2 linked regions of the Acetoanaerobium sticklandii genome follow. The protein of the gene in region 2 interacts with the protein of the main gene of each other region in a pairwise test. Links are inferred from orthologs where the notes say so. Each region holds a gene or a part of one and is shown on either strand. Other genes may lie near its edges.

What was found.
Region 1: the proteins of pcrA (region 2) and lpdA interact in binary tests that used the Escherichia coli proteins (3 or more experiments, as listed by UniProt). The link is inferred for Acetoanaerobium sticklandii from one-to-one orthologs.

The regions. Positions count from the first base shown.
Region 1 is NC_014614.1:1,317,171-1,333,583, forward strand. What follows is about bases 4,920-7,890. They hold lpdA (dihydrolipoyl dehydrogenase), read left to right. Parts: upstream 4,920-5,703; coding sequence 5,704-7,077; downstream 7,078-7,890. Other genes in these bases: CLOST_RS06015 (methylenetetrahydrofolate reductase), read left to right, coding at 4,920-5,691; CLOST_RS06025 (ATP-binding protein), read left to right, coding at 7,102-7,869. Outside these bases: cooS (anaerobic carbon-monoxide dehydrogenase catalytic subunit), read left to right, coding at 1-847; CLOST_RS05995 (ATP-binding protein), read left to right, coding at 864-1,646; CLOST_RS06000 (formate--tetrahydrofolate ligase), read left to right, coding at 1,683-3,359; CLOST_RS06005 (cyclodeaminase/cyclohydrolase family protein), read left to right, coding at 3,370-4,026; CLOST_RS06010 (methylenetetrahydrofolate reductase C-terminal domain-containing protein), read left to right, coding at 4,115-4,762; more of CLOST_RS06015, read left to right, coding at 4,783-4,919; acsD (acetyl-CoA decarbonylase/synthase complex subunit delta), read left to right, coding at 7,905-8,849; acsC (acetyl-CoA decarbonylase/synthase complex subunit gamma), read left to right, coding at 8,879-10,234; acsE (carbon monoxide dehydrogenase/acetyl-CoA synthase methytransferase subunit), read left to right, coding at 10,290-11,075; acsB (acetyl-CoA decarbonylase/synthase complex subunit alpha/beta), read left to right, coding at 11,136-13,262; glycine cleavage system protein GcvH, read left to right, coding at 13,275-13,646; corrinoid activation/regeneration protein AcsV, read left to right, coding at 13,716-15,647; CLOST_RS06060 (CooT family nickel-binding protein), read left to right, coding at 15,756-15,944; CLOST_RS06065 (DUF3842 family protein), read left to right, coding at 15,953-16,369; CLOST_RS06070 (DUF8180 domain-containing protein), read left to right, coding at 16,396-16,413. UniProt on the Escherichia coli protein: Lipoamide dehydrogenase is a component of the glycine cleavage system as well as of the alpha-ketoacid dehydrogenase complexes.
Region 2 is NC_014614.1:657,320-673,711, reverse strand. Bases 13,251-16,200 are described here. They hold pcrA (DNA helicase PcrA), read right to left. Parts: upstream 15,832-16,200; coding sequence 13,669-15,831; downstream 13,251-13,668. Other genes in these bases: CLOST_RS13445 (nitroreductase family protein), read right to left, coding at 15,844-16,200; CLOST_RS03045 (M18 family aminopeptidase), read right to left, coding at 13,251-13,637. Also shown: CLOST_RS03100 (heavy metal translocating P-type ATPase), read left to right, coding at 1-973; CLOST_RS03095 (flotillin family protein), read right to left, coding at 1,122-2,636; CLOST_RS03090 (HDIG domain-containing metalloprotein), read right to left, coding at 2,916-3,485; CLOST_RS03085 (LPXTG cell wall anchor domain-containing protein), read right to left, coding at 3,602-4,471; CLOST_RS03080 (TasA family protein), read right to left, coding at 4,510-5,064; CLOST_RS13450 (TasA family protein), read right to left, coding at 5,156-5,815; CLOST_RS03070 (signal peptidase I), read right to left, coding at 5,904-6,470; CLOST_RS03065 (VWA domain-containing protein), read right to left, coding at 6,487-9,108; CLOST_RS03060 (AfsR/SARP family transcriptional regulator), read right to left, coding at 9,330-10,577; CLOST_RS03055 (hypothetical protein), read right to left, coding at 10,678-11,688; CLOST_RS03050 (metallophosphoesterase), read right to left, coding at 11,722-12,354; more of CLOST_RS03045, read right to left, coding at 12,357-13,250; more of CLOST_RS13445, read right to left, coding at 16,201-16,392. UniProt on the Escherichia coli protein: A helicase with DNA-dependent ATPase activity. Unwinds DNA duplexes with 3'-5' polarity. Translocates on single-stranded DNA with 3'-5' polarity. Initiates unwinding more efficiently from a nicked substrate than double-stranded DNA.

The sequences.
Region 1 (16,413 bases), 660 kb from region 2 along the record:
TATAACTACATCACCAAAAGCGAAAATCCCAGGAGCAACTCATATTGAGTTTGATGAGCATCATGCTTTTGATTCAGCAAAAGGTATTGTAAAAGAAGCTATAGATAACTATGCAAATAGAGATAGAGCTAAAGTTTACATCCCAGATTCAAAACAAACAGCAATGGCTGGATATTCTATTGAAGCAATAATTAAACAGTTAGATTTAGTTACTAACTCTCACGTAGATAAAACAGGTACAGTTAAGCCACTTGCTGATTGTATAGTATCTGGGGTTCTTAGAGGAGCTGTTGGTATTGTTGGATGTAACAATCCTAAAGTTAGACCTGACTATTCACATATAGAAATTATCAAAAACATGATAGCAAATGACGTAATAGTTGTTGCTACAGGTTGCGCGGCTCAAGCGGCAGCAAAAGCTGGTCTTCTTGATAAAGAAGCTAGAAATCTTGCAGGGCAAGGACTTAGAACTGTTTGTGAGCTTGTTGATATACCACCAGTTCTTCACATGGGTTCATGCGTAGATATAAGTAGAATTATTTTACTTGTAAATGCTGTAGCTAAACATCTAAACATGGATATTCCTAAGCTTCCAGTTGTAGGTATAGCTCCTGAGTGGATGAGCGAGAAAGCTGTTGCTATAGGAAACTATGTAATAGGAAGTGGTATCGATACTTTCCTTGGAGTATATCCACAAGTAACTGGTTCAGCTGAAATGGTTGATTTATTAACAAATAGAGTTGAAGATATCGTTGGAGCTAAATTTACAGTTGAAATGGACCCAGCTAAATTATCAGAGCAGGTTCTTGAAAGAATAGAAGCAAAACGTACAGCACTAGGAATATAGAGTTAGGAGAATGACTATGAAAATTGCTATTACTGGAAAAGGCGGAGTTGGAAAAACTACTGTATCATCAATATTAAGTAGATTGTATGCTGATGAAGGGTATAGAGTCTTGGCAGTAGATGCTGATCCCGATGCAAACTTAGCTTTAGCCTTAGGATTTACCAAAAAAGAAATAGATGAGATAGTACCTATATCAGAGATAAAGGATTTAATAGCAGAAAGAACTGGCGCTCAAAGTGGGAGTATCGGAAGCTTTTTCAAAATGAATCCTAAAGTTGATGATATACCTGAAAGATATTGTAGAACATTAAATGGAGTATCACTACTTACCATGGGAACAGTTGATACAGGGGGTAGCGGATGTGTTTGTCCTGAGCATGTTCTTTTAAAAAGATTAACATCACATCTAGTGCTGCAAAACAAAGATGTGGTAATCATGGACATGGAAGCAGGAATTGAACATTTAGGCAGAGGTACAGCTTCAGGTGTAGATGCTTTTATTGTAGTTATTGAACCTGGGGTTAGGAGTCTTCAAACTTTTGAAAAAGTAAAAAAACTAGCTAATGATATTGGGGTATCGGAGATAAAAGTAGTAGCAAATAAGATTAGAAATAAAGAAGATGAGGATTTTATCAGAGACAATGTCGGGGACAGTTTACTAGGATTTATCCATTATAGTAAGGATGTTATTGATTCTGATAGAAACAATCAATCTGCATATGATGCAGACCTAAATCTAAAAGAAGAAATAAAAATTATTAAAAATGCAATTGAGTCCTCAGTTAGAAACGATTCATAGTATAATAAAATAAAAATCATTTAAGGAGGAGTTCAAATGGGTTTTAAAAGTGATATAGAAATTGCACAGGAAGCAGTGGTCCAAGATATAAGGGAAATAGCTAAGAAATTAAATCTGTCAGAAGCAGATTTAGATCTTTATGGAAAATATAAAGCTAAGGTTGATTACAACCTTATGAAAAGAGAAACAGGTAAGAAAGCAAAGCTAATCCTTACTACAGCAATTAATCCTACTCCAGCTGGAGAAGGTAAAACTACAACAACTATAGGTGTAGCTGACGGATTAGCAAAACTTGGAAAAAATACTTTAGTTGCACTTCGTGAACCATCACTTGGTCCAGTATTTGGAGTTAAGGGAGGAGCTGCTGGAGGAGGATACGCTCAGGTAGTACCTATGGAAGATATCAACCTTCACTTTACTGGAGACTTTCATGCTATAGGAGCAGCAAACAACTTACTTGCAGCTATGATTGACAATCATATATATCAAGGAAATGCACTTGATATAGACCCAAGAAGAATAACTTGGAGAAGAGCTATGGACATGAACGATCGTCAGCTAAGATTCATTACTGATGGTCTAGGCGGAAAAGCTAATGGATTCCCAAGAGAAGATGGATTTGATATCACAGTTGCATCTGAAGTTATGGCTGCATTTTGCTTAGCATCAGATATTATAGACCTTAAAGAAAGATTAGGAAGAATAATAATTGGATACTCTAGAAAAGGTGAGCCAGTTACTGCAGCTCAGCTTAATGCTAACGGAGCAATGGCAGCACTTCTTAAAGACGCTCTTAAGCCTAACCTAGTTCAAACCTTAGAAGGTACTCCAGCATTTGTTCATGGCGGACCATTTGCAAATATAGCTCATGGTTGTAACTCAGTAATAGCAACTAAAATGGCTATGCACTTCGCTGACTATGTTGTTACTGAAGCAGGCTTCGGAGCTGACCTTGGAGCTGAAAAATTCCTTGATATAAAATGTAGAATGTCAGGTTTACAACCAGATGCAGTTATTATAGTTGCTACTGTTAGAGCGCTTAAGTACAATGGCGGAGTTAAAAAAGATCAACTTAACAATGAAAACCTTGAAGCTCTTGAAAATGGACTTCCAAACCTACTAAAACATGTTGAGAACATAACTAAGGTATTTAAGTTACCAGCAGTTGTTGCTATTAACAAGTTCCCACTAGACACTGAAGCAGAACTTCAGCTTGTAAAAGATAAGTGTAAAGAATTAGGAGTTAATGTTGCACTTTCTGAAGTTTGGGCTAAAGGTGGAGAAGGTGGAGAAGAATTAGCTAAAGAAGTACTTAGACTAATTGACGAAAACGAAGGCAAATTTGAATTTGCTTACGATGAAAATCAATCAATCAAAGAAAAAATAAATGCAATTGCAACAAAAATTTATGGAGCTGATGGAGTTGATTACACTCCAAATGCAGAAAAACAAATATTAGAAATCGAAAAAATCGGTTATGATAAGCTTCCAATTTGTATGGCTAAAACTCAGTACTCTCTTACTGATGACCAAACAAAATTAGGAAGACCTACAGGATTTAAGATAACTGTTAGAAACATTAAAGTTTCTGCAGGAGCAGGATTCCTTGTAGCTTTAACTGGTGAAATAATGACTATGCCTGGACTTCCTAAAGCACCAGCAGCTGAAAAAATAGATGTTGATAGCACAGGAAAAATTGCAGGATTATTCTAAGGTGGTATGTATGGACATTACTCAAGAAGTACAAATAGAAACTAATCTTTCTAAGTTGTCACTTACAGATTTTGTAGAGATTTTATCATCTAAAGCTCCTGCTCCAGGTGGTGGTGGAGCTGCAGCTCTTACAGCGGCTCAAGGATGTGCATTATCTGCTATGGTTTGTAATCTGACAATCGGAAAGAAAAAATATGCTGAATTTGAAGAAGAATTAAAAAGAATTTTAGATTCTTCCGTTTCTCTTCAGAGAAGATTTTTAGATATGATTGAAGAAGACAAAATCAACTTCACGCCTCTAGCAAAAGCATATGGTCTTCCAGCTAATACCGATGAAGAAAAAATACAAAAAGCTAAAGTAATGGAAGATGCACTTAAGGAAGCATGCAAAGTACCAGTTGAAATTGTTGAACGTTCATATGAAGGAATAAAACTTCATTTAGAGCTTATGGATAAAGGCTCAAAGCTTGCAATAAGTGATGTTGGTGTGGGGGTAGAATTTCTAAGAGCCGCGCTTATTAGCGGAAAAATGAATGTTCTAATTAACACTGGCATGATGAAGGATGAAAACTATTCTTTAGAACTTGAAAATAAGGTAAGCGAGCTTGTCAAAGAGGGTATTTCTATAGCTGACTCAATTAGCGAAAAGGTAATGAATATGCTATAGAAAAATTACATCTAAGGAGGCGTTGCCTTCTTAGATGTAAAAATAGATAAATAGAGTTTTGAGCTTAGAATTCTGGAGGAGGATAAAAATGATTATTTCTCAGGCAAAACCAAAAGAAGAATTGATGGACTTTATAAAAGATGCACAAAATGTTTTAATTGCAGGATGTAGTTTATGTGCTTCTACATGTAAAGTTGGGGGAGAGGAAGAAATTGCAGCTCTTAAAACTGAGCTAGAGGCAGCAGGGAAAAATGTTCTAGGTACTTTAGTTTTAGATCCAGCTTGTAATCTTTTAAAAACCAGAAAAGATATGAAGGTTTTTAAAGAGCAAATGCCTGAAGTTGATGCAATAGTATCTCTAGCATGTGGAGATGGTACTCAAACATTAGCAAAAGTCGTTTCAAAACCTGTTTACCCAGGAAATAACACAATGTTTATTGGTGAAATAGAAAGAGTTGGACAATATGAGGAAAGCTGCTTGGCATGTGGAGATTGCGAGCTTGGATGGACAGCGGGAATTTGTCCGATAACAAGATGTGCAAAAAGCCTTATGAATGGCCCATGTGGTGGAGCTAAAAACGGAAAATGTGAAGTTAATGCTGAAAATGACTGTGCTTGGATTTTAATTTACAACAAGCTAAAGGATGAAGGCAGATTAAGTAACATCACTGAAAACAGACCACCAAAAGATTTCCAAAAAAATGTTCATCCAAAGAGAATAGAATTAACTAGATAAAATTGGGGGAGGTTATGTAAATGGGTTTACTTAAACAAGCATTTGAAAATGGAGAGTTTGCTGTAACATCTGAAATGGCTCCTCCAAAGGGAATAGATTTTGCTCATCTTAGACATTGTGCTCAGCTAATAAAAGGAAGAGTTCATGCCGCAAACGTAACAGATTTTCAATCAGCTGTTATGAGAGCAACTTCACTTGCAACATGTAAAGTTCTTCAAGAAGAAGGAATTGAGCCTGTAATCCAAATCACTGGAAGAGATAGAAATAGAATAGCAATTCAAGGAGAAATGCTATCAGCTGGATTATTTGGAATCCCAAATATGCTAGCATTGACTGGTGATCATACTGTAGTAGGAGATCATCCAAATGCTAAAGCAGTTTATGATTTAGATGTAATTGGAATTCTTCAAGCTGCTGAGATACTTAAATCTGGAAAAGATATGGCAGGAAATGAACTACAAGGAACACCAGATTTTTTCCTTGGAGCAAGCGTTACTCCTAGATTTGATCCAGTAGATGCTCAGATATTCAAAATGGAAAAGAAAATTGCTGCAGGTGCAAAATTCTTCCAAACTCAAGCAGTTTTTGATATTGAAACAATGAGAGATTTTAGAGAAAAAACTAAGCACATGGATTGCAAGATCATGGCTGGTATTATACCTCTAAAATCACCAGGAATGGCTAAATTCATGAACAGCAATGTACCAGGAATTTTTGTTCCAGATGAGCTTATCGATAGACTTAAAGCAAGTGCTGAAGGAATAGAAGATAAGAAAGAAAAGAACAAAGCTATGGTTATGGAAGGTATTAAAATCTCTGGAGAGTTCATCAAACAACTAAGAGAAGAAGGACTATGTGACGGTGTACATATTATGGCGATTGGCGCTGAAGAAAATGTTCCTCTTATATTAGATGCAGCTGGACTGTAAGGAGGAAATAAAATGAAAATAGTAGTAGTCGGAGCAGGTCCTGGAGGATATGTCGCAGCAATTAAGGCAGCTTTACTTGGAGCAGAAGTAACAGTAATTGAAAAATATAAGCCAGGTGGAACCTGTCTAAACTGGGGATGTATCCCTACTAAGTCACTTCTTGCTGCATCTGAGCGTATAGATATGGTTAAAGAAGCTGAAGATTTTGGTGTAGAAATAGGCTCAGATATCAAGGTTGATTTTAATAAAATAATGGATAGAAAAAACAAGATAGTAACAAATCTTGTAAAAGGTATAGAGCATTTATTTGCACAAAAGAAAATAACTGTAGTAAAAGGTCATGGAAAAATATTATCTTCAACTGAAGTGCTTGTAACTGATGAAGATAATAATACTCAAACAATACCAGCTGATAAAATAATTATAGCAACTGGTTCTGCACCAATAGTTCCACCTATGTTTCCTTATGATAAAACTAAGGTTATAACAAGTGATGAAGCGATGAACCTAACTGAAATTCCAAAATCAATGATTATCGTTGGGGGTGGAGTTATAGGATGTGAGTTTGGTCAATTCTACAGAAAACTTGGTACAGAAATTACTATTGTTGAAATGGCAGATCATTTACTACCATTTGAAGATGATGATGTTGCAAAGCAACTTGCACGTTCATTTAAAAAAGATAAGATAAAAGTCATGACAAGCGATAGTATAACAAAGGTTGAGGTTAATGATAATGGTGTTACTGCTGAACTTGGTAGTGGAAAATCTCTAACTGCAGAGCTTATGATAGTTTCTGTAGGTAGAAGACCATATCTTGACAACTTAGGAGTAGAGGAGCTTGGATTAGCTTCTGAAAGAGGCAAACTGATTGTAGATGAAAATATGATGACAAACGTTGATGGAATATATGCAATCGGAGACGTGATTAATTCACCAATGCTAGCTCATGTAGCTTCAAAAGAAGGATTAGTTGCAGTAGACCATGCAGTTGGCAAAAAATCATCTGTAAATTATGATGCAGTTCCAAGATGCGTTTATACAGATCCTGAAGTAGCAGCAGTTGGAAAGACAGAAAGAGAACTTACAGAAAAAGGCATTGCTTATCATGTGGGAAGTTTTGAATTCAGAGGATTAGGGAAAGCTCAAGCAATTGGAAAACTTCAAGGTTCAGTTAAAGTGCTTACAGATGACAACGACGTCATAGTAGGTGCTTCAGTTGTAGGACCACATGCCACAGATTTATTAACAGAGCTAACCTTAGCAGTTCATCTTAAACTTACAGCAGCTCAGGTTGGAGATGTCATCCATCCTCATCCTACACTATCAGAAGCACTTATGGAAGCTCTACATGATGTTCATGGTCAATGTGTTCATAAAGTGTAATAGATAATAGGAGGACAAAACAACATGGGAAAGACTATTGCAGTAGCAGGTAAAGGTGGAACAGGAAAAACATCCTTAACAGGATTGTTAATCAACTATTTAGCAACAGAGAAAAGCGGCAAGGTAATTGCTGTTGATGCTGATGCTAATGCAAATTTAAATGAAGTTCTGGGTGAAAAAATAGATATAACACTTGGAGCTATCAAGGAAGATGTAAATAGAAGAGAACGTGATGGGAATAGTTTTCCAGGGGGAATGACAAAAGCACAGTATATGAAGTACAGGTTAAGCACTGCTATCTCAGAAGGTGATGGATATGACCTACTAGTTATGGGACGTTCTGAAGGTACAGGTTGTTACTGTTATGTCAATGGAATACTAAGAGAACAGCTAGATACGATTTCAAACAGTTATGATTATCTAGTAATAGACAACGAGGCTGGAATGGAACATCTTTCTAGAGGAACATCTAAATCAGTAGATGTACTTCTTCTGGTAAGTGATTGTTCTAGAAGAAGTATACAAGCTGTTGCCAGAATAAGAGATCTTGCATTAGAACTTAAACTCAAAATAGGTGATTTGTATTTAATCGTAAACAAAGCTCCTAATGGTCAGTTAAATGATGGGATAATGGAAGAGATCAACAAATACAACCTTAACCTGCTAGGCGTAGTTCCGATGGATGATAATATTTACGAATATGATTCTAATGGAAAACCATTAGTTGATTTACCAATTGATTCTCCATCAAAGAAGACTTTCCATGAAATTTTATCAAATTTAAATATATGATAACAATAAACCGCAATTTTTAGGGGGCGATTTTAGTGGCATTTAAAACATCAGTACAGAAATATCAAGGTAGAATCGGAGAAGTAACACTTGGAGTGGGAGAAAAAGCAGTAAAAATCGGTGGAGAAAATACACTACCATTTTATAGCTTCGACGGGGAAATAGGAAACAAAACTGCAGTAGGAATGGAAATTATTGACGTTGCTCCAGAAGGATGGCTAGATGAGCTTCAGACAGCTTATAAAGACGTTTATTCTGATACTGCAGCTTGGGCAAAATTTGTTCAAGATACTTATGCACCTGACTTTATTTGCTTAAGATTTGAAGGAGCAGATCCAAACGGAATGGATAGACCAGCTGAGGATTGTGCTGAAATAGCAAAAAAAGTAGCTGATGCTATTGAGATTCCGCTTGTTGTAGCAGGAACAAACAACCATGAAAAAGATGCAAAAATATTTGAAAAGGTTGCAGCTGCTACAGATGGAAAAAATGTATTATTAATGGCAGCAACAGAAGATAACTATAAAGCTGTTGGAGCAGCAGGCGGAATGGCTTATAGCCATAAAGTTGGAGCTGAGTCTTCAGTTGATATCAACCTTGCAAAGCAATTAAACATTCTACTTACACAACTAGGTGTTAAACCTGAAAATATAGTAATGCATGTTGGTTGCGCAGCTGTTGGATATGGATTTGAATATGTATCATCAACATTTGATAGAATTAGACTTGCTGCATTTGGACAAAATGATAAAACTCTTCAAATGCCTATAATTACACCTGTTTCTTTTGAAACTTGGAATGTTAAAGAGTCACTAGCTTCTGAGGAAGATGAGCCTCTATGGGGTAGCAGAGAGGATCGTGGAATAGCTCTTGAGGTATCTACGGCATCTGCAGTACTAGTATCTGGAGCTAACGCTATAGTACTTAGACATCCAGAGAGTGTTAAAACTATTAGAACATTAGTTGATCAATTAATATAGAACAATTCAGAGGTTAGGGGGAAATTAAAATGGCATTAACAGGCTTAGATATTTTTAAGTTAACACCAAAGAAAAACTGTAAAGATTGTGGATTCCCAACTTGTTTAGCTTTTTCAATGAAAGTTGCAGCAGGTGGAATAGAAATAGAAAAATGTCCACATATGAGTGAAGAAAATCTTTCAAAACTTTCAGAATCTACTGCGCCTCCAATGAAAGCGCTAACTGTAGGAGCTGGAGCTAATGAGTACAAGCTAGGTGGAGAAACAGTTCTATTTAGACATGAAGAAACTCTTGTTAACAGAAACCGTTTTGCAGTTGCAATAAAAGACACTGATTCTGCTGATGTAGTAAACAGCAAAATAGAAAACATTAAAAAAGTTGATTTTGAAAGAATCGGAGAAAGAATGAAAGCTGAATTTGCTGCTTTTATCTATACTGGAAATAAAGAAGCTTACATAGCTAATATTAAAGCAGTTTTAGCTTCAGGAGCTGAACTAGCATACATGGTAGTTTGTGAAGATGTAGCAGTTGCTAAAGAAGCATTAGAGCTATTAAAAGACACTAATCCTATTCTTCACGGAGCGACAGCTGCAAACTATGAGCAAATGGTTGATGTAGCGGCTGCTGGAAAATATGCACTTGGACTTAGAGCTGACTCTTTAGAAGATTTATATGAATTAACTTCAAAAGTTCAATCAAAAGATTATAAAGAGCTACTTCTAGATGCTGGAAGTAAAACAATTAAGGAAGCATATACAAACGCAATTCAAATCAGAAGAACTGCTCTTAAAGATGGCGATAGAACTTTTGGATACCCAAGTATTATATTTGTAAATGATTTAGCTAAAGACAACAAATTCATGGAAATAGCTCTTAGCTCAATATTTACAATTAAATATGGTTCAATTTTAGTTATTGAGGATATGGATTTTGCTAGAGGACATTCAGTATGGGCTCTTAGACAAAATATTTACACTGACCCACAAAGACCAATGCGTGTTGAGCCTAAGGCATACTCTGTAAACAATGCTAATGACGAATCTCCAGTACTTTGTACAGTTGACTTTGCTCTTACTTATTTCATTATTAACGGGGAAATTGAAAAATCTAAGGTTCCTACTTGGTTACTAATTCCAGATGCTGGAGGATATTCAGTTCTTACAGCATGGGCTGCTGGTAAGTTCAGTGGATCTATAATCGCTAACTTTGTAAAAGAAAGCGGAGTAGAGCAAAAGACAAAATCAAGAAAACTAATCATTCCAGGAAAAGTTGCTGTACTTAAGGGAGATATAGAGGATTCTCTACCTGGTTGGGAAGTAGTTGTAGGACCAAACGAATCAATGCAACTTCCTAAATTCCTAAAAGATCTTTATCAAAACGCATAAATATAGTGAGGGAGTTATCTCCCTCTTTAAAATAATATGATGGGGGTTATTGTAAATGGATAAATTTATGATTATTGGAGAAAGAATTCACTGTATATCACCTGTAATAAGAAAAGCTATTGAAGAAAAAGATCTTGAGCCAATATTCCACAGAGCTAAAGAGCAAATAGATGCTGGGGCACATTACGTAGATGTTAATATCGGACCTGCTGAAAGAAACGGCGAGGAAGTAATGACTTGGATGGTTCAATCAATTCAGCAAAAATTCAATAATATTCCACTAGCATTAGATACAGTAAACCGTAAAGCTATAGAAGCTGGATTAAAAGTGTATAACAGTGAAAATGGAAAAGCAATAATCAACTCTGCTGATGCTGGACCAAGAATCGAAATGATTGATCTTGCTGGTGAGTATGGATGTATGGTTATCGGTCTTTGTGCTAAAGAAGGTATTCCAAGAGATAACGATGAGCGTATGGCTTATTGTACAGAAATGCTTGAAAGAGCACTAGGAGCAGGTATGGAGCCTACAGATGTACTTTTCGATCCACTAATGCTTGTTATCAAAGGAATGCAAGAAAAACAACAAGAGGTTCTTGAAGCTATCAAAATGATGAGCGATATGGGACTTAAAACTACTGGAGGATTATCAAATATCTCTAATGGAGCTCCAAAGCACATCAGACCTATCCTTGACGCAGTATGGTGCGCTATGGCAATGCAAAACGGATTATCTTCAGCTATTATCAATCCATGTGATGTTAGATTAATGGAGACTATTAAATCAGCTGATATTATCAAAAACAATACTCTTTATGCAGATTCATATTTAGAGTTATAATTTAAAATCATTGAGCATATTTATGGGGTTTTATTTCTAATTAAAGTAGGGGGTAATATAATGACTTTATTTGATATTATTTTTCAAGGAACTTCAGATGCTCTTTCAGCTGCAAAATCCGTAGTTGAAAAAGCAGTTGCTGATAAAGGCAAAGAACATAAAGTTGCGTTTCCTGATACAGCTTATTCGCTACCAGTTATCTACGCTGCAACAGGTAAAAAGATATCTAATCTAGGAGAACTTCAAGAAGCTATAGCTATAGTTGAAAGTCTTTTAGTAAAAGAGCAAAGATTAGAAAATGGTTTAAATGCTGGACTTGGAACAGCTTTAGCTGCTGAAATTATAGAAGCAGCAAAATATTCTGTAGAAGAAGCCCCTTATGTTGCGCCTCTTGCAGGACATATAAGTGACCCAATAATCCGTTCTCTAGGAGTACCTCTTGTAACTGGTGATATTCCAGGTGTTGCAGTTGTACTTGGAGAGTGCCCAGATGCTGAAACTGCTGCTAAGGTTATTAAAGATTACCAATCAAAAGGCTTACTTACTTTCCTAGTTGGAAAAGTAATTGATCAAGCTACTGAAGCTAATGTAAAAATGGGCCTTGACCTTAGAGTTATTCCACTAGGCTATGATGTAACTTCAGTTATTCACGTTGTTTCTGTAGCTGTTAGAGCAGCACTTATATTTGGAGGCTTAGAGCCAGGAAATCTTGACGGACTTCTTAAGTACACACTTGAGAGAGTGCCAGCGTTTGTAAATGCTTTTGGACCTCTTTCTGAGTTAGTAGTTTCTGCTGGAGCTGGAGCGATTGCTCTTGGTTTCCCTGTAATTACTGACCAAGATGTAATGGAAGTACCTACTAGATTAATAACTCAAAAAGATTACGATAAATTTGTTGCTACTTCATTAGAGGCTAGAAACATTAAGATTAAAATAACTGAAATTCCAATACCAGTTTCATTCGCAGCAGCTTTCGAAGGTGAAAGAATCAGAAAAGGTGACATGTTCGTTGAATTTGGTGGAGGAAAATCTGAGTCATTTGAGATTGTTCTTATGAAAGATGCTTCTGAGGTTGAAGATCATAAGATAGAAATCATTGGTCCAGATATTGATACAGTTACTGATGTTCCTGGAAGAATGCCACTTGCAGTTATTGTTAAAATAGCTGGAAAAGCAATGCAAACAGACTTTGAACCAGTTCTTGAAAGAAGAATTCACTACTTCATGAACTATATCGAAGGCGTAATGCACGTAGGACAAAGAGATATTACATGGATAAGAATAGGTAAAGAAGCATATGAAAAAGGCTTCAGATTAAACCATATCGGAGAAGTATTATACGCTAAGATGATGGATGAGTTTGATACAGTTGTTGACAAGTGCGAAATCACTATAATAACTGATGAAGAAAAAATCAAAGCACTAAAAGGCGAGATTGCAACTCCTAAATATGAAGCTAGAGATGAAAGACTTGCTTCTCTTACTGATGAATCAGTAGATACTTTCTACAGCTGTAACCTTTGCCAGTCATTTGCACCTGCTCACGTTTGCGTAGTTACTCCTGAAAGACTTGGACTATGTGGAGCAGTAAGCTGGTTAGATGCTAAAGCTACTAAAGAACTTGATGCAACAGGGCCTTGTCAACCAATACTTAAAGAAGGCGTAATCGATGAAAATAAAGGAATTTGGGAAAAAGTAAATGAGACAGTATCAGAAATTTCTCAAGGAGCTGTAAATAGTGTAACTTTATATTCAATCATGGAAGACCCTATGACTTCATGCGGATGCTTTGAGTGTATCTGTGGTATAGAGCCTGCGTCTAACGGTGTTGTAATCGTAAATAGAGAGTTTGGTGGAGTTACTCCAATAGGTATGACATTTGGAGAGCTTGCATCTATGACAGGTGGAGGAGTTCAAACTCCAGGCTTCATGGGTCACGGAAGACATTTTATTTCTTCTAAGAAGTTCATGAGAGCTGAAGGCGGAATCCAAAGAATAGTATGGATGCCAAAAGAATTAAAAGAGTATGTTCAAGATAAGCTTAATGCAACTGCAAAAGAGCTTTATGATATTGATAATTTCACAGATATGATCGCAGATGAGACTATTGCTGCTGATGGCGAGGCGTTAATAGATTTCCTTTCTCAAAAAGGACATCCAGCACTTGGCTTAGATCCATTAATGTAAGGAGGAAGAAGCATGAATTTTCCAGATAACTTAAAATACTCAGATAAACATCTTTGGGTAGCAGTAGACGGTAATGTTGCAACTATAGGCATTACAGATCATGCTCAATCTCAATTAGGCGAGCTACTATATGTAGAAATGCCTGAAATCGGAGATGCAATTTCTAAGGACGAAGATTTTGGTGTTGCTGAGTCTTCAAAAATTGCATCAGATTTAATAGCACCTATCGATGGAGAAGTGCTTGAAATCAATGAAGCATTAGAAGATGAGCCAGAAGCTATAAACGAAGACCCTTATGCAAACTGGATTATTAAAGTTAAGATAAGCGATGATAGTCAAGTTGAAGGCTTAATGGATGTTGCTGCTTATAAAGCTGCATTATAATTTAGCTTTCTAAATGAAAAATAGTCCCCAAGGATATCCTTGGGGATTTCCTTTAAGGAGGGACGTAAATTGCCAAAAGTCACTTTTTTGCCTTTAAATAAAACGGTAATAGCGACCGAAGGAGACTTATTAATTGAAGTAGCAAGAAAACATGATATTTTCATAGATGCTCCGTGCAATGGAAGTAAGACTTGCGGAAAATGTAAAGTAAGAATATCTTCAGGTGAAGTCTATACACAAAAAAACTTACATATAACTCAAGAAGAAATAGATAATGGTTATGTTTTGTCATGTGATACTAGAATTAAATCTTCAGACATAACTGTAGAGCTAATAAATATTGAGTCTTCAGCTTTAAATAATATGCAAATTCAATCTATTTCAACAGAGCGAGACCAATTGATATTTGAGAATTCAAGAAAGCAACTCATAGACAACGATATGGAGTTTGGAACATATGTAAAAAAAGATTATATAGAAATTGGATTGCCAAATCTAGATGATAATATATCTGATTTTGATAGACTAAAAAGAGAAATGAGAACTAAGCTTGGATATTCTCAAGTTTTTATGCGTCTACCAATGCTCAGAAAAATGCCATTTATTTTAAGAAATGGTGATTTTAAAGTTACTGTTACTCATATACCACGGGGAAAAAGAACAACAGTTGTAAATATTGAATTAGGCAACACTTTAGATAGGCTTTTTGGAATAGCCTTAGATATAGGAACTACTTCAGTAGCAGCTTCGTTGGTAGATTTATATTCTGGAAAGCTAATAGGACGTGCATCAGCAGGAAATGCTCAGATGAAATACGGAGCTGATGTAATAAACAGAATAATATATTCAACTAAAAAAGAAGGATTAGATAAATTAAATGAAGCGATAATCAAGGACACTATAAATCCACTTCTTCAAAAAATGTATAAAGAAGCAGATGTTGATATGGAGGAGGTAATCGCTTTTGTTGCCTCTGGAAACACAACTATGACACATTTATTTTTGGGAGTATATCCAGATTTCTTAAGGATGGAGCCGTATATTCCAGCTTTCTTAAGAGCACCATTTATTCAGGCAGGACAACTAGGTCTTGAAGTAAATCCCGAGACATTTATATATATAGCACCGAACATTGCATCTTATGTTGGAGGAGATATTACAGCTGGAGTACTAGCATCTTACATTTGGGCAGATTCACAAAATACACTTTTTATAGATTTAGGAACCAACGGAGAAATTGTTTTTGGAAATCAAGATTTTCTTATGACATGTGCATGCTCAGCTGGACCAGCTTTTGAAGGCGGCGAAATATCTTCTGGAATGAGAGCAGCTCCTGGTGCAATTGAAGAAGTTAAAATTAATGATTTATTTTCAGCTCCTATCATAAAAATAATTGGAGAAAAATCACCGAAGGGAATTTGCGGATCAGGTATAATTGATTTAATTGCAGAGATGTTTAAAAATAAAATTATTGATAGAAGAGGAAAGTTGATAAAAGATAACGGAAATCCTAGAATAAAAGTAGACGAGCATGGAATTGGAAGCTATATTGTTGCTTCCAAAGAAGAGTGGCCAGATATCAATGAGGATGTATGTATAACAGAAGTTGATTTAGATAACTTTATAAGAGCTAAAGGAGCTGTATATAGTGGTGCTGCGACACTTATTTCAAGCCTTGGAATGAGCTTTAGTGAACTAGATAGAGTTATGATTGCTGGTGGAATTGGAAACAGCTTGGATATTGAAAATTCTATTATAATAGGATTGCTCCCAGACATACCTAGAGATAAATTTTCCTATATTGGAAACAGCTCTTTAATCGGGTCTTATTTAACTTTGATGAGTGAAGATGCTAGAAAAAAAATGGAGTGCATTGCATCACAAATGACCTATATAGAACTTTCGGTGTATCCTTCATATATGGATGAGTTTGTATCAGCTTGCTTCTTGCCTCATACAAATACAGATGATTTTCCAAGTCTTTCAAGTCTTCTTGGCTAAAAAGAAAATCATTGAAATGTGCTTATTCAACGGTTCATATATGTTATAATTAGTTTTGAAATATAAAGCATTGTATGACACTGATGTAAAACTAAGGAGGATAAAGTTATGTGTGAATCACAAGCATATTTATTAACTGCAGAAGGTGAAAAAAAAATAATGGATAATGTAGTTTTTGTTAAACCCGAAAACGGTAAGGTATATCTAGAAGATTTACTTGGAGAGCAAAAAATTGTTGAAGGCACTATAAAAGAGATGAAGCTTATTGCTCATAAAATAATCATAGAAAGCAATTAGGTGACATTATGATAATAGCTGTTATTGACGGGATGGGTGGAGGCATTGGCTCTCAAGTAGTTCACGCTCTTAGAGATGAACTGCCCTCGAGTATAGATATATATGCACTAGGCACAAATGCTATAGCAACCTCTGCAATGATGAAGCAAAAGGCAAATAAAGGCGCTACTGGAGAAAATGCTATTAGAGTTTCTAGTAAAAACGCTAATATTATTATTTGTCCATTTTCTTTACTTATTCCTGATAGCATGATGGGAGAAGTAACTTTATCAATATCAGAGTCAATTACTCAAAGTGATGCTTATAAGATTATATTGCCAATACTTCCTGAAAATTACTCTGTAATTGGACTTGAGGCAAAACCACTACTTTTAATGATAAAAGACGCCATCGATATTATAAAAAAAGAGTTTTCAATAAAATAAATCGAATCCTTTAGGAGGTCACAGCCATGAAAGCAAAATATTCA
Region 2 (16,392 bases):
TGCTTCTAAGCATGGAATATTAATTAAAGGGGGAAACTATCTAGAAGCTTTAAAAAATGCAGAAATAGCAGTATTTGATAAAACTGGAACACTTACAGAGGGAATATTTAAAGTACAGGAAATCACTCCGATGCACGGAATGAATGATAATGAGCTACTAGAGCTCGCTGCCTATGCAGAGAGTCATTCATCTCATCCTATAGGTGTATCTATACTCAAAGCCTATAATACGCCTATAGATTACGACAGAATCCAAAGCTATGAAAATCTTCCTGGTTACGGTGTAAGAGCTGTAATAGATGGGAAAAAAGTGCTTGCTGGAAATGAAAAATTGATGCAAGAAGAAAAAATTGATTATATAAATGATAAATTTGGAACCATAGTTCATCTCTCAGTTGATGGAATCTACGCTGGTAGTATATCTATCTATGACAAAATAAAAGAAGACTCAAAGCTAGCTATGCAAAAATTAAAATCCGTAGGTATACATTCTATAGCTATGCTAACTGGAGATAATGAAAAAACAGCTCTAGATATTGCAGAAAAAATAGGAATCGATAATGTAAAATACGACCTTCTTCCAGATCAAAAAGTAGCTGCTTTTGAAGAGCTGATGAAAATGGCTAGTCCAAAAGGCAAGGTTATTTTCACAGGAGATGGAATCAACGATGCTCCAGTGCTTGCAAGAGCAGATATTGGAATTGCTATGGGAAGCCTAGGAAGTGACGCAGCCATAGAATCAGCTGATGTAGTAATCATGACAGACGAGCCTTCAAAAATCGCAGAAGCTATAAAAATAGCCAAGTTCACAAACAAAGTAGTATGGCAAAACATCTACTTCTCACTAGGCATCAAAGGACTAGTCCTAATTCTTGGAGCCTTTGGAATGGCTAATATGTGGGAGGCTGTATTTGCTGATGTAGGAGTTGCGGTTATTGCAGTTCTTAATGCAACTAGAATAAGTAAAATCTAATATTTAAGTTATTAAAAAACTAAAGAGTGCTAAAATATGTTGATTTCAAATTATCAATATATAGTGGCACTCTTTTTTTATTCTCCAGTAACGTATATTTTCCCAGAAAAAGACTTTCATCTGAGTATTACATTAGGCAATAAAATTTTTATTCAGTTGGTGTTATATTGTCTGTTTTATTAGTTTCTATAATGTTTTTAACCTCATTTATTTCCTTTGGTTCAGCTTTCTCATGGTTCATCACCATCTTGCCACCTACTATCCCAGAAATTAATGCTTTCATATCTATTCCTAGTCCTTCTGTTAATCCTTCTGATATCTGAGTAGTTGAATTAATGATATCTTTTACCATTTTTGCTGAGTTGCCTTCACCATACATAGTTATCTTATCAATGTTAGTTAATGGTTCAGCTACATTTTTAGCTATATCAGGAAGTACGTTAAAGTACATTTCTAGTATTGCAGCTTCTTTCATTTTTTCCATTGCTATTGCTTTTTTCTCTATACCTTCGGCTTCTGCTAGAGCTTTAGCTCTGATACCTTCTGCCTCTGCTAGCATAAAGGCTCTAACCCCCATAGCTTCTTCCTCTTTAGCTATTCTTTCAGCTTCTGCTTTTGCTTTTAATGCCTCTGCCTTTGCTATTTCTTCAAACTTATCTGCTTCTGCTTTTTTCTGTCTCTCAAATAGCTCTGCCTCTGCCTGTTGCTGTCTGGCGAATTTATCAGCCTCTGCTTTTTTCTTGATTTCAGCTTCTAGGGTTCTCTCTTTGATTTGGACATCTCTTTCTTTTATTACTATTTCCTTTTCTTGTCTTGCTAAGTTAGCATTTGCAGTAGTTATTTCTATAGTTTTACGTTGTTCCTCTTTTTGAATTTCATAAGCTGCATCAGCTTCTGCCTTTTTTGTATCCTCAGCTTTTTTAAGATCAGCTTTTCTCATAGCTAGCTCGTTATTTCTGACTGCTATTTCTCTTTCAGCATCTATACGAGCATCATTAGATTCCTTATCTGCTCTGGATTGAGCAATTTGGATATCTCTTTCAGCATCAGCCTTAGAAATTGCCGCTACTTTCTTGATTTTCATAGTGTTATCTATACCAAGGTCTTCAATGATACCACTTTTGTCTGAGAAGTTTTGTACATTAAACGACACTATTTCTATTCCCATTTTTTGCATATCAGGTACTGCATTTTGCTGTACCTTAAGAGCAAATTCCTGTCTATTAGAAATCATGTTCTCAAGAGTCATAGTTCCAACTATTTCTCTGACATTACCCTCCAATACCTCTCCTACTATAGCTTGGATATATGCTTCATCTTTATTTAAAAAGTTTTGAGCAGCTATTGGAAGCAAATCTTCATCAGAGCTTATTTTTACAGTTACTACTGCATCTACATTTACGTTTATAAATTCCTGGGTAGGTACAGATTCTTTAGTTTTTACATCGATTTTTATAACTTTTAATGTAAGTCTATCTTTTCTTTCAAAAAAAGGAATCATAACTGATGCTCTTCCTCTTATTATTCTAGGTGTACGCTTTACACCAGAAATAATAACCGCTTCATCAGGTGATGCCTTTACATATCCCACTACAATAATAATTATTAAAAGTAATATTCCTACTCCTGGTACTGCAAATTTTAAAATGTCTTCTATTCCCATATTCCCCTCCAAATTAGATTAATTAAGTGATAGATAGAAATCACTTAATTAAAAGATTAACATATATTGTATATTTATACTATTTCAAAAAAGTTAAATTCAATTACAGTTTTGTAAATCTTATGTAAGTATTTTGTAACTATGAAAAGAATATACTTTGCTAGAATATAGTTGTAAGAAAAAATGTATCATCATACTCCTAAGATATGATAGATTTTGACCCTCAAACAGAAAACTCCGGTTGCCCTACCGGAGTTTTCACTTTTTTGAATCATTATTCTATTTTAATCCAATTTCCTCAGCTACTTCTCTCATTCCTAGTATCGTATGCTCTATAGCATAGTCTAGTTCCCAGCCTAACATGTCTAGCCCTTGCTGGATTACTTCTCTGGATACTCCAGCTGCGAAGCTAGGAGATTTAAACTTTTTACGTACTGATTTAACCTCCATATCCATAACGCTCTTAGAAGGTCTCATAATTGCTGCTGCGTGGATAAGTCCACATAGCTCATCTATGCAAAATAACACTTTTTCCATCTGATGCTCTGGCTTTATATCAGCAACCAGTCCATAGCCATGACTCACTATTGATTTAATAATAGATTCATCTACATCTCTTTCTCTAAGTATTTCTTGAACTTTGATACAGTGCTCATCTGGATATTTTTCATAGTCTAAATCATGAAGAAGTCCCACAAGTGCCCATCTATCTATGTCCTCTTCTCCTAATAAATTGGCAAAATATCTCATTACTCCTTCTACTTCAAGTGCATGCTTTATAAGATATTCTGTTTGATTGTATTCATTAAGTAGCTCCCATGCTTGTGTTCTAGTAGGTATTACTGACATCTTTACATCCCCTTTGCTAAATTAATATTGTATACATTAACAGCCTTTTATCTATAATACTACTAAAAAAATACGCCTTCAAGAGAAGGCGCATTAGTTAATTTTATATTTTACTTTTATTTCTCGTCATCATCATCTTTTCTTCTTAATATAACAACTCCTGCTCCAAGTAATACTGCTCCAGCACTATAGAAGAATATTGGTGCCATTCCTCCTGTTCTAGGTAGCTTAGGAATTGCTAGTGGAACTGGTTCTTCCTCAATAGCTTCCTCAACTTCTGGAACTGCTAGTGGAACTATTTCCTCAGGAATAATTTCCTCAGGTACTGGTTCTACTACTGCTAGAGGTACTGGTTCTTCTGGAACATCCTCTGGCTCATCTTCATCATCATCGTCATCATCTGGTCCTGGCCCCGGCCCTGGTCCCGGCCCAGGTTCAGGTACTACTGCTCTAAATGTCCACAATACATCTACACTAGTTCCTTGATATTCATTTCCCACCTCTTCTCCAGGTAAAGATACTCCAAGCTCAATATTTTGTGTATCCCCAGGAGCAAAGGTTCCTAGACTAATCTCTGATGTTGCAAAACCTTTCATTAATTCAGTTTTTTCATTTAGAGTTCCGCCTCTAAACTTAACTTCTAACATCAGCATATCGTATAAATCTGCTCCTTCTGGGATAGGAGAAGTTCTCTTTGCACTTAAGAATACTTCATATGGCTCAGTATAACTATTAGTTACTGTTATCAAGCCTTTCAAAGCATCTTCATCTACTGTTTTTAAATCATCTGGCATATCTCCAGGCCCCATAGTGCTTAGTTCAAAGAACTTACCACCTAGAGGTATTACAACTAAGCCTTCACTATCACTATCTACTATAACGTTTTGTGCAAATGCTATTGAAGGCGATTGCAAAATCAGTCCAGATACTATAAGAGCTAGTGAAAGAGCTATACTAGAAATTCCTATTGCAATTCTTTTATACATGTTACCCTCCTTTCTAGGGTTTTATCTTTACCTATACCCTATGGTAAGGAAAGGATTTCAACCTCAGGCGGCAAACTTGACAAGCCCCAAACATCCATATATGCTCCATTTGTAGCTTGAACTGCCTGTGAATAAGCCTTCAACATAAATGTGTGACCATCATATCTTTCATCCTTACTTATCAATTTAACTGATAGGTCGAGTGGGGAAGTGGTAGCTCCAGCATTAAGCACATGTTTATAATAGTAATAGCCTTCGCTCAATACCCAATCGCTAGAATTGTTTATTACCTGCACATTGTTTATATCTAGCGCAGTATCTGCTTCATCTTTTTGCCATACCCCCGCTACTCTTACTCTTACATATGCACGCTTATTACCTGTATTTTTAATCAGTATCTCTTTTGGTGTGGTCTCTCCGGCCTGCCAATTTGTAGGCGGATTAAAGTTTTCACTTAAATCTATTACTACCGTACCCGCTGTAATATCCGGGCTGACCGCTGCAGAATCGCTGAAATATGCTGTAGTAATCCCTATAATCAGCGAGGCGGCGAAGATGCCTGTTAATAGTGGTATCATCCATTTTCGTTTCATCTTCACACCCCTCTCTATTAATTCTAATTTTAAATCTATTTAGCTTAGCACCTATTGTCTTGCTTTATACTATTAAGCTCATTAGATAAAGTTATGGTGTAGGTACAGGTTGAACTACTGATTCAAATGGAATTGCATTTGGATCTACGTTTGCAGCTTGAACTGCTTGAACTTCAAAATTCATATTAAGTGCTACTCCTTGATATTGATTTCCAGTACTTGCTCCATTAATTACTAACTCAAATGGTACATTTTTAACATTAGCTAAAGCAAATCCGCCAAGGTCTTCTGCGCTACCATTTAGGATTCCATTTAATCTAAAAATATGTTTTCCAGTTTGAGTATCTACTCCATCATAAATCCAGTTTCCTCCAGTTGGAGCATTAACTGAAAGATTACTATTATCTAAGTCTCCTGCCCAATCAAAATCAACTAGTACTCTTACATATGCAGCTTTAGTTCCTGTATAATCTATTTGAAGTACTCTATCATATCCGCCTTGTGGCATTCCTCTTTCAATTGGTGCATTATGATAGTATCCTTCATCTTCAAGTTCTCCAAATTTAATGATGTCTCCAGGGTTGATGATTTCTATGTCTGTAGGATCATTAATTCCTACATCTACAGTACCTGCAGTAAATGTTGCAGCTACAGTTTCACTATCTGTAAACCAGGCCATAGTTGCACCTGCAATTAAAGCTACCAAAACTAATACAGAAGCTATACTCATTAACATTTTTCTTTGTAACATGATATTTCCCTCCTTAAAGTGGAATTAATTAATTAAATACATCCGAACGATTAAATAACATAAGGTAAATAATTTAAATCACTAATATTTAAAACTTAATTTCATGATTTTGAGCTTTCTTCTGCTTATCCAGCTCACTTGCATAACCTATCAGTTTAAATATTTCTATGAGAAGTAGTGCTAACGCGGGTATTATCACTACTAAAAGCATACCTTGTTTAGTCTTTATAAAATCAGTCATATATCCAAGATATGGAATATCATACTGCACTCTTGCTATGATATTTTCTGGCTTAACTGGTTCTAAGTCGATTACATCATTTGCATCTCCCTTAGTTATAAAGCTAAGCTCTCCATTTTCTTTAGATATTTGCTCTATTCTATGTGTTACAAGTGTAGTAGAATCATCCTTTGATTTAAAGGTTACTACATCACCTATCGCAAGGTTTTCAGGGGATACTCTTTTACTAATTACCAGACTCCCTGTATGAATATCTGGCTCCATACTACCGCTTTGAACTACATAGAGTCTGTATCCCATAATATCTGGTATACGACCTGCATTTTGAAGCATAGTATATACGAAAACTAAAGATACTACTGTTACTATTATAAATATAGAGTTAAATAATATACTTGTTATCTTCTTTAGCATCCCCATCACCTACCTTTTATGCTTTTGCTATTTCAATTTTCTTAGAATCAAAATTCATATCAGCTACTATTACTCCACCTACATGGAAATAGTTCTTTTGTTCATCATCACCATAGAACCAGCCAGTTGTTTTTGGCTTATTAGTTACTGTGATGGTATCTTCAGGATTATCGTAAGATATAGTTACTGGAGCTGATATAGATACTTTTTCGTAATTATATGGCAAGTAGTTTTCAGTAGCAGTATACATGCCTTGTTTTAATCCCCAGAACTTGTGAGTTCCACCATAAGTGAAATGGTTAAAGTTCATAGTTGTTTGGTTCAATAAATTACCTGATATATTAATTTCAAATTCTTTAGCAAGTCCTGCGCCATTTATAGCTTTTATTATATTTAATCTTAGTACTGGTGGTACTGGAACCTTTGGCATAGGGAAATCCATAGTTGAATTTTCATTATCAGGATTTTTATAGCTAAGAGTAGCTGAACTATTTGTATATACTGGATTAAGCCCAGAATCAGGCTCATTTTGATATCCAAATGGTCCTACTGTATCTAAAGAGCTCCAGTTAGATGACCATGCAGTTGTAGGCCACATATCATCAATTACTTTTATTTGATAACTCATAGTTACAGTTTCTTCTCTTATATCTCCTATATCCCACTCTATCTTCTTAGTTGTAGGATTATATAAAGCTGTACCTTTGCTAGCTGTAATACTACTTGTTATAACCTCGAAGTGGTCATTGACTGGTATAGACATAAAATCTACTACTCCAGCATTTGTTGCTGCATATTCTAATTTTTGAGATATTGTCTCATATACTGGGCCTAAATCTACTGCACTAGAAGCTTCATAATACTTCTCAAGATCATCGTATACAGCTTTTTGTAAAGTATCCCTTGCAATAGATTTAACTGAACTATTTGATATCGCTCCAAATAATCCTATAGTAAATAGGTTGCCATTAATATAGCTATACAGACTTTGTCCTTCAGTATAGGCAGCTATAGTATGGGTGTTGTGAACAACTGGATTACTACTAGACCAGTTACCAATACTTACATTTGCAACTCCGTCAGTAAGAAATACTACTGATTTAACAGAGTCCCTTGTACTAGAAATAGCACTAATTTTGTTATATGCTAACCTAAATCCTGCTTGAATATTTGTCATATTATGAGTAGTAAGTCCATTAATACTACTTGCTAAATTAGCCTTATTATTTGTAAGATTTATTACAGTACTAGCATCAGATGCATAACCATAATATCCTCCTGAAAACTCTATAACTCCTACCCTACTATCTGGATTCTCATCTATTATACTATTTGCAAAATTTATAGCCGCTAGTTTTGCATAATATAATGGTGCCTTACTATCTCCAGGTATTCTAGTTCCCATACTTCCTGAAGTATCTATAACTAGTATTACATCTACAGGTTTTTCTGGTGGTGTTCCAGTTATTTCAAAATCGACTTGATACATTCTCTCTTCTAAATCTAAAGTTGTAGCAGTTTTATCAATAGATAAGTGGTCGTTTTCATATGGGTTTACTGTCATCATTTGAAAACTTCTCATCATTGGTTGGCTATCGAATTCTGATAAATCCAAATAAATTTCACCAGGATCTTCGATAAACTCTTCGCTCATTACTTCTAACACTTCTTCTAATACTCCATTAACTACAACTGTAGCCGTTTTGTTAATTTCACCGACTGGTCCTGTACCATATACTCTTACAGTATTTGTAATCACAGGAGGCTCCTCAGGAGCTGTAATTATTTCTTCTCCTGCTACCATTATAGGTTCAGGTTTTTTTACTTCAAAACTGCCAGTGAATACTTTAGTTTCTCCAGTTAATAAATCAAAAGTTTCTATAAGATTTATCATAGGGTCTTCCACTGTAATACCTGTCAAATCTCCTCCTGAATTATTAGTAACTTCAATAGTGTAATTAATCGTTTCTCCAGGATTTACTTGATCCTTATCAGCTGTTTTTGTAACAATAATTTCCTCACCAGGTATTGCTATTATCGGTGGTATTATTACCCCTCCTCCTCCAATAACTGGAACTGTTGGATCAACTACAGGATCTACCGGTGGTGCGTTAGGATCTACCGGCGGTGCATTTGGATCTACCGGTTCTTCTATTGATGGTGCATTCGGATCTACTTGCTCATCTACTGGCGGAAGTTCTCCGTCTACAGGTTCTCCTTCACTTGGTGGAATTTCTCCATCTACTGGTCCTTGAGGTGTTTCTTCATCTTCGATTACTTCTTCACCGTCAGGGTTTTCGACATTACCATCTGGATTTTCTACATCACCATCTGGATTTTCTATATCATCTTCAGCTTGTGGTTCTCCTAGTGGCGCTGATTCGTCTTCACCTTCTACTTGTTCGTCTGGATTTTGCTCACCCTCTCCTTCTTGAGATTCAATGCTTTGCTCCTCGTCCGATACTTCTGCTTGCGGGGCATCTTCGCTTTGTATATCTGCTTCATCTTCTATTGCTTCAGATGAAACATCCTGCGTATCTACTTCTAATTGAGATGCATAAATAAGAGCTGGATGGATATTTACAAAAGTAAGAGCAAAAATTAAAATAATGATTTGCCACAATTTTATTTTCTTCACGGTTTCACCTCCTCGTAACTTCTTAAAGCTCTTATATTACTTTTACCAGACTAAAATTACGTAGGATTTTTATTTCAATTTGATTACAATTTGTTTTCAGTTACATTTCAGTTACATCAAAACTCTTTTATTTATGTAATTAAGAAGCAAACCTATTAGAACGATTAAAAATGTCTCATAATTTTTGATATCCTTTGTTTTATTTGCAATAAAAAACTGCCCTAAAAGGCAGTCTCATTGTAATTTTCATCAGTTGCTTGTATTGATTTGCAGCTAAGAGTAAATAATATTCTATGCTTTTTCTTCACTTGGTTTAATAAAAAGTTCATTCTTTGATTTATTCTTTTTATCATTTCTTCGCTACTATTAAACATCATAAAAGCAAATTGATTTTTATTAAGTTTTGTTATTACATCATATTTTCTCATGTATTTGTCTACTACTGGGCCTATATCCTCTACTATCTTTACAGATTCCTCTTCGCTTATTTCTCTTAAATCATAGGCAGATACCGTAACTATCCCAACCATCGTTTTACCTATATCTCTTTCTTTTTTTCGAAGTTCTAGTCTATAAAGGTTAATAAAGAAATCTTTATCGCAGAAAAACACTCCATCAGACTGTTCTGCTAGCCGTATAGTTCTTTCTAAAGTAAAAAGATCAGTGCCATACTCTGAGTTTTCTCTTTTTTGGACTTTCTGATAGATTTCCTTCATTTTTTCTGAAGGCTTCATATTCATCTCAGTATAAAATCTAGAAGTCACATAGTTATAGTGGTTCAGTGCTTGATTAGCTTTATTTGATTTAAATAAGGCCTCGAGCAAATACTCATGAATTACTTCGTCAAAAAAATTTATAGAAAGCGCAGATTCGCATTCACTTATTACTTCATCATACCTATCTTTTTTTACTAGGTAACCTATATATTGAGAAAACAGCATCAGATACTGTCTTTTATAATGTATCCTAAGAGGAAATATCCAGTCATAAAATTCAGTACCTTCAATATAATCTCCTCTATATAGCTTGAGAGCCGTCCTCAACTCCGATAATCTCTCAAAATCAGCCTCTAATTCCAGTGGCTTTAGTGAAAATCTACAAACGTAATCTTCAAATAGCTCTACATCTAAAATATAATCTTTTTCTAAATTAAATACATAATTTCCTGCTACAAAATCTAATCTCATTACTTCAGATTCAAGCTTTGAATTTATATCTTTTATTATTTTTCTTAGTCTGTGAACTTGGCTTCTTAGTGCATTGTTATAGTCTGTATAGTCGTATAGTTTAAAATTTGCTTCAATTATTCTGTTTACTGGGATTTTTTTACCTCTGTTAGATATAAAATATTTCAATAGCGAAAGTGCTTTTTGACTTTTTCCAAACTGAGTCAAAAGGGATTCTCCATCTATTAAGATATCAAAGCTACCGAAGGTGAGGATTTCTAATCTACCATTATTTTGGTCCATATACTATCTCTCCCTTATTCAGATTACTTATACCCTATTTACCCATTTTTTATCTACAGTATCATTTTATAATTCTATACATGAAATCCATATAATTCATTTACTCCACTCTTGTATTTAGTATCATTTCATCAAGCTTGTTAATATTATCTACGACATCTTCTCTCATTTGGCTTATACTTCTTTGCCTAAAAACCTCTGCCATTTTAAATCTTATTCTTGGAAGCTCCTTTTCCAATGTATCTGTCCAGTTAATTTTAGTTTTCCCCTGATATAAATCCATATCTACTATTCTAGTTCCATCGCTGGTATACTCAAAACCAAGCAGAACTTTCTTTATATCTTTTGGTGGATTAAATGTAAAAAATCTAATTCTATACACCCCCACTGGCATAAACATCCTAGGGTAATCCTTAGACCAAGCCTCTCCTAAAACTAATCCTAGCTCAAGTTCTTCTAAAATCTCAATTAATCTATCATATTGAAGGCTATAGGCTTGATATCTATCGTAGATTCTTATCTCTAATTCATACCAATCCTTTTTTCCTATCCCTTCATTAATATATCTAAGCGCATGCATTCTCATATCCGCCATAAAGGTTTCATAGGGAAGCTTAATATACAAAGCTTTTTTATAAAGGCTTCTAATAAATACATCTGATTTTAAACTTCTATCAGTAAAACTTAATATTACACCCTTATCATTTCCTTGCTCTAAAAGATCTACAAAAGTGCCTTCTCTACAATCATAATCGTGCTCAATCTCACTTATAATCTTTTCCACATCACCAAAATATCTCATAACAATAATTGAAGGAGCACTTCTTACCTTTGTATTTTGGGGAGGATTTTCCTGAGATATAAATCTAGATAGTAAATCTTCGCTGCTGATATTAGCAATTATAACCTTTTCAAGATTTTCACTACTTACTTTATCAGCCATTTCTTTAGTTAAAATTACTATTGTGTCATCTTCACCTGATGAATCAAAAGCCTCTTCGAGAGAAAGCTCTTGCCCTTTGCTAATTTCAAGTATATTATCTCTTAACATAGAGATGTCATCTGAAGCCCAAACTATAAAATTTACTCCATTTCTAAAAAAAGAAAACATAGACTATGCCTCCCTTGTCCTTTAAATATAACCCTAAAATCCAATTCTACCTTTTTTTAGTCTTGCATCATCAGTGCCTATAGGATACTGGAGTTTATATATAGTTCCTGACTTTAGCATGATTATATTAATAGTTTTTATACCGTTTAAATAAATAGAATTTTCAGAAATTTCATCTTTTACTGAGAGGTCATGCCCATAAAGTCCATATGAATTTGGCGTGTCTTTCAGAGCTTCAAGGTAATGAGCATATTGAATTGTTTTACCGCCTAATTTAATGCTATTAGGCTCTATTCCTAAAGTTATTCTATTATCAATTTTCTTATACTCAGAAATAGCCTCTATATCATCATGATTGCCAAGGGAAATATATATTCCCTTGACAAATGGTTTTTGCATTATTTTCATTAGGTTCTTTAGATATAATTTATATCTAGGTAAAGATTTAGGATAAAGCTCTAGTTTTATATTGTCCACTAAATCTCCTGTATGCACTATATACTCAGGTTTTAATGTCATAATCAAACTATCTAGAGCTGAAAATATGCTATATGGTGTATCTGATATATGAAGCAATATTTCTTCATTTCTATTGATTAGTGATTTAGAAACTCTTACTCTGCCAGAAAGTCTATATATCACATCCCATATATGTTCATAATTCATGTCTACACCGTAAAGAACTTATAGAATATCTTTGTTAGGTAATATTGATCATCTGAACCGCACAATTCTCTTATAGAGTGCATAGAAAGCATTGGGTTTCCTATATCTATAGATTTAATTGAAAGATGTGAAGAAGATATAGGTCCTATAGTTGAGCCTCCTACTTGGTCAGACGGATTTACAAAGGTCTGGTATGGCGCTGATGCTTCCTCACAAAGATTTTTAAATACAGCAGAAGAATAACCATCTGTTGTATATCTTTTGTTTGCACTGAGCTTTATAACTGGTCCAGCATTAAGCTTTGGTCTATTGGTAGGATCGTGCTTTTCTGGAGAATTCGGGTGAACCGCATGAGCCATATCTGCTGATATCATAAATGATTTATCTATGTTTATCATATGCTCTTCCTTATTTAGTCCAAGAGCTAAATCAATTCTCTCTAAAGCATCAGCAAGTATAGTCGAATCTGCTCCTAATCTGCTCATACTTCCTACTTCTTCATTATCAAAGCTCACTACCATCTTAATTCCTGTTCCTTTTTCAGCTTCTATTAGAGCTTTTAATGAAGCGTGAAGCATAGAAAGGTTATCTATTCTAGGGGCTGATATGAATTCATCATTAAATCCAACAAAAGAGCTTGGCTGAGGGTCATAAACATATAGCTCATAATCAAGGATTCCTTGCTTTTCAATAGACAAGTACTCAGCGATTTTATGAATCAAATGATCCTCACCTATAAAGTCTCCACTAAGAGAAACTAGAGGAAGCATATCTTTTTGTTTATTAAGCTCAATTCCTTTATTCACATCTCTATTTAAGTGGATAGCTAGATTTGGGATAATTGCCACAGGCTTTTCAAAATCTATAAGTACCTCTGTAGGCTCCATAGATTTTCCAGAGCGAAGAAGCACTCTTCCTCCTAAAGATAGAGGTCTATCCATCCATGTATTTAAAATAGGTCCACCGTAAATCTCAGTGTTTAGCTTTACATAACCGTTGTCCTTGATTACTGCTTTTGGCTTAATCATCATAGCTGGCGAGTCAGTGTGGCTTCCTATTATCTGATAGCCATCAGTTTTTGTATGAACTCTAAAAGCAATTAGTGCAGTTCCATACTCTATATAGTAGCCTTTGCCTTCTTTGACTTCGAATTTTTTGTTTAGGTTTAATCTTTTAAAGCCTGCTTCCTTTAATTTTTCTACAGATATTTTAACGGCATGATAAGGCGTTTTTGATGCATCCAAAAATTTCATCATATCGAGTGCTACTGCTTTTTTTTCCATAATAGTTCTCCCCTTTTGCATTTACTAAATTTTATAGCTTGCTTAGACTGATAAACGTAGTGTCAATTTGCTTTATGCCCTGTCCTTCAAATGCTATGGTATAGACAGTACCTGTTTTTGCAACTACCATCCCTATGCCAAATTTAGGATGCTTAATTTTTGAACCTACAGTAATATCATCCTGTCCATCAAATTTAGGTTTATCATCTTGTCCTATCTTATATTTATCCTTATACCTGTCATATAAACTCTGAGGTTTCGTCTTTTCTATTTTAGCATTCTCTTCAAAAAGACTTTCATCGATTTCAGATATGAATCTAGAGGCAATAGCATGATTTCGTCTTCCATATAGAGTTCTCTCATTTGCATAGGTAATATATAAAATTTGTTTCGCCCTAGTCATACCTACATAGCAAAGTCTTCTCTCTTCTTCCAATTGATTTTCATCTAGCATAGCTCTAGATATAGGGAAAATTCCTTCCTCTACGCCAGCTAAAAATACTACAGGAAATTCCAAGCCTTTTGCACTGTGAAGGGTCATCAAGGTTACAAAATCATCCTCTTCATCTATACTGTCTAAATCAGACACTAAAGATACTGAAGATAAAAATTCCTCCAAAGTTTTCTCCTCTGAATTTTGCATGAACTCCATTACAACAGACTTGAATTCTTCTATATTTTCAATCCTTCCATTTGCTTCATCTGTCTCTTCTGCCTTTAGCTCATCCACATATTTTGTGTTGTCTATGACTTTTTGAACAAACTCAGTAAGCGGCAAAATCTCTTTCATATCCATAAATGAATTAATCATCATTACAAACTTATTTAAGGTAGTTTTTACCTTAGTGGATAAATCAAAGCCAGACAAATCATGAAGTAATCCAAACAAGCTCTCCCCAGTGACTAATGCTCTTTCTTCTAGTTTTTCTAAAGTTTTAGCACCTATCCCTCGTTTTGGCACGTTGATTATTCTTTTTAAGGCCAAATCATCGAGAGGGTTTTGAACCAATCTAAGATATGCCATTATGTCTTTTATTTCTTTTCTATCGTAGAACTTCAGAGAGCCAAATATCTTGTATGAAATTGACTGCTTAATAAGAGCCTCTTCAAGCGCTCTTGACTGAGCATTGGTTCTATATAAAAGAGCAAAATCTCTTAGATTTCTATCTTCTTCCTCTTGTCTTTTTTTAATTTCTCTAGCTATAAAATTAGCTTCATCTTTTTCATCATAGGCTTTATGAAGCTTTATTTTTTCGCCTTCCTTCAGCTGAGTCCAAAGCTTTTTATTTTTTCTTCCTAGATTTCTTTTTATTACGCTATTTGCTCCATCTAAAATCACTTCAGTAGAACGATAATTTTGCTCTAGCTTAACTACAAAAGCATCCTTATAATCCTTTTCAAAATCTAGAATGTTTGCTATGTCTGCCCCTCTCCATCCGTAAATAGATTGGTCATCGTCTCCTACTACGCATAGATTTTTGTGCATCTCACTTAAAAGGTTTATAAGCACATACTGAGCATGATTGGTATCCTGATACTCATCGACCATGACATATTGAAATTTTCTTTGGTAAAAATCTCTCACAAACTCATCAGTTTTTAAAAGCTCTACTGTTTTAAAAATAAGATCATCAAAATCTAGTGCATTATTTGATTTTAGTTTTCTTTGATATAAGTCATAAACTTTAGAAATCTTTGATAATCTAAAATCATTAAAATATCTAGCCTCGAATGCCTTTGGGTTAAGTAGCTTATCTTTAGCCCCAGAAATTGCAGAGAGGACACTGCTTGGTTTAAAGCTGTCCTCTCTTAGGCCGCATTCCTTTATACACTCTTTAATTAAGCTTAGCTGGTCCTGAGTATCATAGATTACAAAAGATCTATTATAGCCTATTCGTTCTATATCTCTTCTTAATATCCTAACGCAAAGAGAGTGAAAAGTGCTAATCCACATATCCTTAGCCCTATCGCCAATTAATGCGCTCACCCTCTCCTTCATCTCTTTTGCGGCTTTATTTGTAAATGTGATAGCCAGTATAGAATAAGGTGATATCTTTAAATCCTCTATCATATGAGCTATCCTATATGTTATTACTCTAGTCTTACCTGAGCCCGCACCAGCTAAAATTAGCAAAGGTCCTTCGACTCTTGTAACCGCTGATAGCTGGTCTTTATTTAAGCCCGTCAAATCCATAATTGCCTCCAGTTATATATTATATACCACTCTAATTTCATAGTTTTCTGGAATAATAAACTCTCCACTTTCTTCAGCAGTCTGAAGTGATAATCCCTTGTCTATACAAGCTTTTTCAAAGTAGAATTTAATTATTCCCGTATCCAAATCTGTATCTGTGCTTGAGTCTTTCTCAACAGCAAGAACAACATGATTTTTTAGAATTAAGAACTTCCATGGCTGTTTATTTCCCCATGATGGAGCAAATCTAGTTAAATAAAATACTTGATCTAATCCTCTTGCTTCTAAGTCTTCCCATGCCGGAGTATTGCCCCACTCATCCATATATGTTATTTCTATTGCTCCTTGTCTAAATGCTTTTTCTTGAATATCTTTTTTGAAGATACCTGCATAACGGTAGCCTATAGCTAAAAATCCGCAAAGTGAACGTGCTATATCTATACCTAAATCAGCTTTAATCTCATCTGTATTAGGAATAGTTATCCAGCAACTTCCAAGACCTTCTTTATGAGCTTTGAATCTCATCATCTCCATAATATAAGCTGCATCTTCTTTAGATTT